Regions from separate parts of the Bacillus tuaregi genome, predicted to be linked through region 2. Evidence: riboswitches for the same ligand, from Rfam matches in the RefSeq annotation. Region 2 holds a riboswitch; each other region holds the start of a gene.
What was found. Region 2 has a riboswitch for glycine ahead of BQ5321_RS03500 (phosphoglycerate dehydrogenase). Riboswitches for the same ligand answer to the same signal wherever they lie in the genome.
Positions count from the first base shown of each region.

Region 1 (2,278 bases), 3.6 Mb from region 2:
TAATCGTTGTGACAATACTAAATGCTTGTTCCGGAACTAGCTTACTCAATAAAGCACCAATCGATAGAACAAACGCCGAGGTAAACAATGCGTTGCTTGGTACATGATTTTTATTTAACATTGAAAATTTTGCAGGTCCCTGTTTATGACTGCTTAAATTATAGAGAATTCGGCTCGTTGAAAATAATCCACTGTTACATGCTGAAGCTGCGGATGTTAAGACAACAAAATTTATGATTCCAGCTGCAACTGGAATACCTACTAAACTAAACACCTGTACAAAAGGGCTGCTCGAAGCATTCAATTGTTCCCATGGATTAATACTTAATATAATAATAAGTGCTCCTATATAGAAAAACAGAATTCTCAATGGAATTTTATTGATGGCAGATGGGATATTTTTCTTCGGATCTGACGTTTCAGCAGCGGATACACCAACTAGTTCAACACCAACGAAAGCAAATACAACCATTTGAAATGATAGAAGGAAACCTGAAATCCCATTTGGAAATAGACCGCCAAATTCCCATAAATTTTTAGCTGAAACAGTTCCTGTTTCCGTTTGAAATCCAACGAATAGCAAGATGACTCCGATAAGAATTAATGCAAGAATCGTAATTACCTTAATAATGGCAAACCAAAATTCTAGCTCTCCAAATAGCTTAACAGTTAATAAATTCAGTCCTAATAATAGGATTAAACAGCCTAATGCCGGCATCCATTGCGGAATATCGAACCAATACTGTACATATAACCCTACTGCGATGATATCTGCCATTGCTGTCATAATCCAACAAAACCAATAGGTCCAACCAGTTACATAGCCTGCCCATGGTCCAATATAATCAGCGGCAAAGTCGGTAAATGATTGATACCCTGCATCTGATAAAAGCAGTTCCCCTAATGCCCTCATAACAAAAAACAAGGCAATTCCTACGATTAAATAAGCCAATATGATAGATGGGCCTGCTAATTGTATGGCCCTACCGGAACCTAAAAATAAACCTGTACCAATCGTACCGCCAATGGCAATAAGCTGTACATGTCGATTTTTCAGTCCCCTTTTTAATTCCTGCTTTTCCACGTTACATTCCTCCAACTATTATTCTTGATTAATGGCAACAGTTTTCTCCATGTGAAGATATGAACAAAAGGAAAGCAAAAAAAGAGATTGGTAGCTTCCCAATCTCTTTACACGTCAGAATAACAAATAAAAGTTTATTTATTACTCTTCTGTCCTTTTGCCTGAGATTGTGAACCCTTCGGCGTCGCATATCATTGCGATCTCTCCAGAAGCCGCTCATGCCATAGTACTACCCATAGCAATCATAGCCTGCTTATATATTACATTCGTTATTGTACAATAATTAGAAATTTTATCAGTATATGTGAATTTGTCAATAACATCTGTAGAATTTTTGATTTATTTCACAAAAAACTCATAATATCCTTAAAAATAACATTCATCCGCCAATCAAATATTATTAATATTTGTTTCATAATATAATCTTTTATTCATAAGCTAATTGTATTAAAGTATTACTTACAGATATAACCATTCTTAGTTTTCTAACGTATAGAGGAGCAGCATGATATGATTAAGTCACATTCAACATGGATAAAAAATATTATTTTAGTCCTTTTGGGAAATACGCTTTATGCGTTGGCAGTCACTACCTTTATTCTTCCAAATGGTTTAATTACAGGAGGTACTGCCGGATTAGCACTCGTTTTCTATCATCAATTTGGGGTTCCCGTATCCGCTTTTGTACTCGCTTTTAACATTGCTATGTTTATTGTGGGAGCCATCATACTCGGCAGATCATTTGCGCTTACGACCTTAATCAGCACCTTTTACTTCCCATTTATTCTCGGTATTTTTGAAAATATTACGATGCTGCAGAATATTACGGATGATCGGCTTCTTTCGGCCATCTATACAGGCATCATCATCGGTGTCAGTATTGGAATCGTCATTAAAGCAGGAGCATCAACCGGAGGTATGGATATTCCCCCGCTTGTATTAAACAAAAAGCTTGGAATCTCAGTTTCAGTATCCTTGTATGTATTTGATTCCCTGATACTACTGTCCCAAATGCTTTTCGCGAACAAAGAACAGGTTCTATACGGGATTCTGCTCGTAATGATTTATACAGTCATCCTGGATAAGGTATTGATATTTGGAAAATCACGAATGCAGGTAAAGATTATCAGTGATAAATACGATGAAATCAACCAAAGTATTTTACAGCATTTGGATAGAGGCTCCACATTGATT
Region 1 covers NZ_LT629731.1:3,803,664-3,805,941, forward strand. Annotated here, with positions in the region: gene BQ5321_RS20705 (amino acid permease) at 1-1,084, opposite strand, end outside; glycine riboswitch at 1,224-1,303, opposite strand; gene BQ5321_RS20710 (YitT family protein) at 1,595-2,278, shown strand, end outside.
Region 1: another riboswitch for glycine. It lies ahead of BQ5321_RS20705 (amino acid permease); the one in region 2 lies ahead of BQ5321_RS03500 (phosphoglycerate dehydrogenase).

Region 2 (2,278 bases):
TGGGGTGAAGGCTGTACAACCGACGGAACCGTTACGGTCTTAATTCTAGCGGACCAAATTGCAGACCAAGCCGACCATAAAGATCAATATAAAGATTATTACATGCAAACGTCGTTTGCCCTCTTTGATACCGGGTATTCAAACGGATTGTTAAGCATGGGGGCATGGAGCTTAGGCTATCAAACGCATTACTTTGGTACATTGGATGGATCAGCAGTCGCTCCAAAGGGTGAAAGTACGTATGCATATGGCGTCCCTAAATACGATGTAAGCAAATTCCTTGAAGGTAAGAACTATAAGCGCGGCTGGGGATTCCCTGAAGAGAAAACTGAATTTGATGTAGAAGGAAATGCGGTTCTTGTTGGAGCTGTAGTTATCGGTAAAGCAGACCCATCTATTGATGTAGAGACATCTGCCACCCAGCATGGCCGACCAGACAACTGGGCAATCTGGGATCCACAGGAATAACCAATTTATAAATCAATTTTATAGTTTTTTAAAAAGGAACTTACAACTAGTGAGTTCCTTTTTAATTATAGAAAACTTAATTGGGTTCTGGAGGAAGCAATAGAACCGTCCCTCTGATTCCGAACATAAATATTTTTTATAATTATAATGTTCGTGTTAGTTGTTGGTGGATGTTATGGCGTTGTAAGCGTTATCCATAAGAAAATTAGGTTAAAGTCTTAGTTTTAAACACTTGATATGTTTTTTGAAATGAATTATAATTCAAACATTATATTAGTAAATTTTCTGACTTTTATTAAAAGACGAATAAAGCTGCATGTTTGGAAAGCATATTCATTTTTCTAGACATTCTAGAAGTTTAAAGCTTGAATTAATCCAATAATATTGTTAAAATTTAAAATTATTACACAATGGTTCGACAAAATTTTAAAAGTTTTTCAACAAATATCAACATATGAGAGAGAATATTTGCTGGCGAAGAGGGTTATGGTTCACTCTATAACCGGAGCCGCTTCTGGAGAGATTGCATGGTGCAGCGCCGAAGGGTTCACGATCTCAGGCAAAAGGACAGAAGAGTAACAAGTCCTTATTTGTTATTCTTACTTTTTGCGAGGAGATTGGAGAAGTCCAATCTTCTTTTTTCATAGTCATCTTGTCACGATTCAAAAGTAAGATTCATAGTTAACTAACCTTTTTTATAAAACAACCAAAAAGACCAAAGGGGAGAAAAGAAACAAATGTTCACAATTAAAACATTAAATGCAATTGCTGAAGTCGGATTAGAAACCTTCAAAAACAATGAAAACTACAAGATCGATAACGATGCGGCGAATCCGGATGCCATCGTTCTACGAAGCTTTAACATGCACAATATGGAGCTGGATGCTAACGTAAAGGCTGTTGCGCGTGCCGGAGCCGGCGTTAATAATATTCCAGTGAATGAATATACGGAAAAAGGAATTGTTGTATTCAACACACCTGGTGCGAATGCAAATGCCGTAAAAGAATTAGTCTTAACAACATTAATGGCGTCTTCTCGAAATTTATTTGCCGGTATCCAATGGACAAAAGGCCTAGAAGGTAAAGGCGAAGAGGTTCCTAAGCTTGTCGAAGCAGGAAAGAAGCAGTTTGTCGGTAAAGAAATTAAAGGAAAAACACTTGGTATTATCGGTCTTGGTGCGATCGGTGCCCGTGTAGCAAACGATGCGCTTCGTCTTGATATGGATGTCATTGGCTTTGACCCATTCATCTCTGTTGATATCGCTTGGAACCTTTCTCGTAATGTAAAACGGGCGATGAAAATTGAGGAGCTTTATGCGAAAGCTGATTACATTACGGTTCACGTACCATTTACGAAAGATACTGGTGGCATGTTCAATAAAGATTCCTTCGCGCAAATGAAGGATGGCGTTCATATCCTGAACTTCTCTCGCGGTGAGCTAGTGAACGAGGATGATATGGCAGAAGCACTTGTCAGCGGTAAGGTTGGTAAGTACATTACAGACTTCCCGAATGATAAAGTATTAAAAATGACGAACTGTGTCTGCATTCCACACCTTGGTGCCTCAACAACTGAGTCTGAGGAAAACTGTGCCATCATGGCTTCTCATCAAGTAAAGGAATATTTAGAAACAGGAAATATCGTCAACTCTGTTAACTTCCCGAATGCGTCTATTCCTTTTACAGGCAAGCGTCGTGTAACAGCGTTCCATCATAACGTGAAGGGAATGGTTGGACAGCTGACAGCTGTTTTATCAAACTATGACTTAAACATTGCGGACATGGTGAACCGAAGCCGTGGCGATTACGC
Region 2 covers NZ_LT629731.1:232,377-234,654, forward strand. Annotated here, with positions in the region: gene BQ5321_RS03495 (nitroreductase family protein) at 1-468, shown strand, start outside; glycine riboswitch at 973-1,049, shown strand; gene BQ5321_RS03500 (phosphoglycerate dehydrogenase) at 1,206-2,278, shown strand, end outside.

Region 3 (2,278 bases), 2.9 Mb from region 2:
TTTACTGCACTCTTTTATAGAAAGGTGTTTTGACAATCTTCGCTTTTAAGCGTTTACCACGAATTTCTACAAATACTTCGTTCCCAAGAACAGCCTGCTCCGTCTGTAATAACGCGAGACCAATATTTCTCTTTAATGTAGGAGATTGCGTACCGGTAGTTATGAAACCGATTTCCTTTTCATCAACAAAAACACGATAACCATGGCGAGGTATCCCACGATCAATCATTTCAATACCTACAATTCGTCTTGGTAGACCGGAATCCTTTTGCTTCTTCAGGGCGGATTTCCCAATAAATTCTGCTTCTTTATCCAGTTTCACAGCAAAGCCAATTCCGGCTTCAAGCGGAGTAATGTCCTGGGAAAGCTCTTGACCATATAAGGCAAGCTTCGCTTCAAACCGTAATGTATCACGGGCACCCAAACCAATAGGACGGATGCCATATTCACTGCCAGCTATTAAGATTGCTCGCCATAAATCCTCAGCATCCTCAGGCTTACAATAGATTTCAAAGCCGTCTTCACCAGTATAGCCTGTTCGTGAAAGCGTAGCCTGCTTCCCAGCAACCACTACTTGATTTTGAATTCCAAACGGGCGAACCTCAGTTAATTTAACATCAGGTACTAATGGTTCAAGAATCTTTTCTGCCAGCGGTCCTTGTAGTGCTAATTGGGCCATGTGCTGTGAAATATTTTCAAGCACCACACCCTCATCTAGATGCTCTAAAAGCCATTTGTAATCCTTTTCAGTATTTGCCGCATTTACAACAAGTAAATAATCGTCCTCTGCAAGCTTATAAACAAGTAAATCATCCACTGTCCCACCATTGTCATAGCACATGGCATTATATTGAGCAGTACCATTCTTGATTTTGCTGATGTCATTCGTCATCATTTTTTGCAGGTACGACAGACTTCCAGGACCTCTAACGGTTATTTCCCCCATATGAGAAACATCAAATAACCCAGCCTTTGTTCTTACGGCTTCATGCTCCTCCTTTATACTAGAAAACTGAACTGGGAGCTCCCATCCACCAAAATCAATAGTTTTCGCCCCATATTCCTTATAAACACGGTAAAGAGGTGTTCGTTTTAATTCAGTCATGATTTTTACTCCTTCCTCTGAAATACTGTTTACGATCCACTGCTTATCCATAGCTTTTTAAATATTAAGATTTTTAACCCTAACGAAAATCTGCATAAAAACCCTTATTTCATAACCTGAACCAAAAAAGGACAGAAACCACCCTATAGATCATAAGGTGGTCTCTGTCCTGGAACCTGAAAGTTTACCTAATAAAGGCTTTCCTCGTGGGCGGCTTATCAAAAGCACTCTCCAGAGATGCGTCAAATAAGAGTTCTTTTGCCTGAGAGATTCACAAATCCATGTTTGCTCCTTCGGCGCTACTTACAGTAGTCTCTCCCCTTATCATCATCCGCATTTATAAAATTAAATTACTTGGTCATACTATCCATAATTAAACATTATTTCACTGTAGTAAGTTTCTAAACTTTCAATTATATACATAGACTACCATGTCGGATTGATTTCAGCAATACCATTTTGAGGAGTGTTAACAATGACGGTGCAAATAGAGTTTGATCATTCATGGCAAGATGAATTTATGACGAGAATGGATCATGACGGACCATGGGGTAATTGGGACTTATATAAATTAGCTGTTGAGGTGGAAAAGCATACTGTCATTCCAGATTTTGAAGGACTGCTTGCACCAAAGCATTTATCCCATTTAACACCACTTCCACACCAACTTGAGGTCGCAAAGCAGGTCGTTGAAAACATGAATGGTAAAGCCATCCTAGCTGATGAAGTCGGTCTTGGGAAAACTATTGAAGCCGGTCTTATATTAAAAGAATACATGATTAGAGGTTTAGTTAAAAAAGTCCTTATTTTAGTTCCGGCCTCCTTAGTTTCACAATGGGCCATGGAATTAAATAGTAAATTTTATATTCCTGCTGTTGCCCAGCGGAAAAGTTATGTTTGGGAGCAATGTGATGTCGTGATTTCATCAATTGATACAGCCAAACGCTCTCCGCATAGAGAAATTATTTACGAGCAGGATTATGACCTTATCATCATTGATGAAGCCCATAAATTGAAGAATAATAAAACAAAAAACTATGAGTTCGTGCAGAACTTAAAAAAGAAGTTCTGTCTGCTATTAACAGCCACTCCGATTCAAAATCGAATCAGTGAAATATTTAACCTTGTTTCCTTATTAAAACCAGGCCATCTAGGCAATGAGTCGGATTTTTA
Region 3 covers NZ_LT629731.1:3,174,429-3,176,706, forward strand. Annotated here, with positions in the region: gene gcvT (glycine cleavage system aminomethyltransferase GcvT) at 2-1,105, opposite strand; glycine riboswitch at 1,346-1,436, opposite strand; gene BQ5321_RS17645 (DEAD/DEAH box helicase) at 1,581-2,278, shown strand, end outside.
Region 3: another riboswitch for glycine. It lies ahead of gcvT (glycine cleavage system aminomethyltransferase GcvT); the one in region 2 lies ahead of BQ5321_RS03500 (phosphoglycerate dehydrogenase).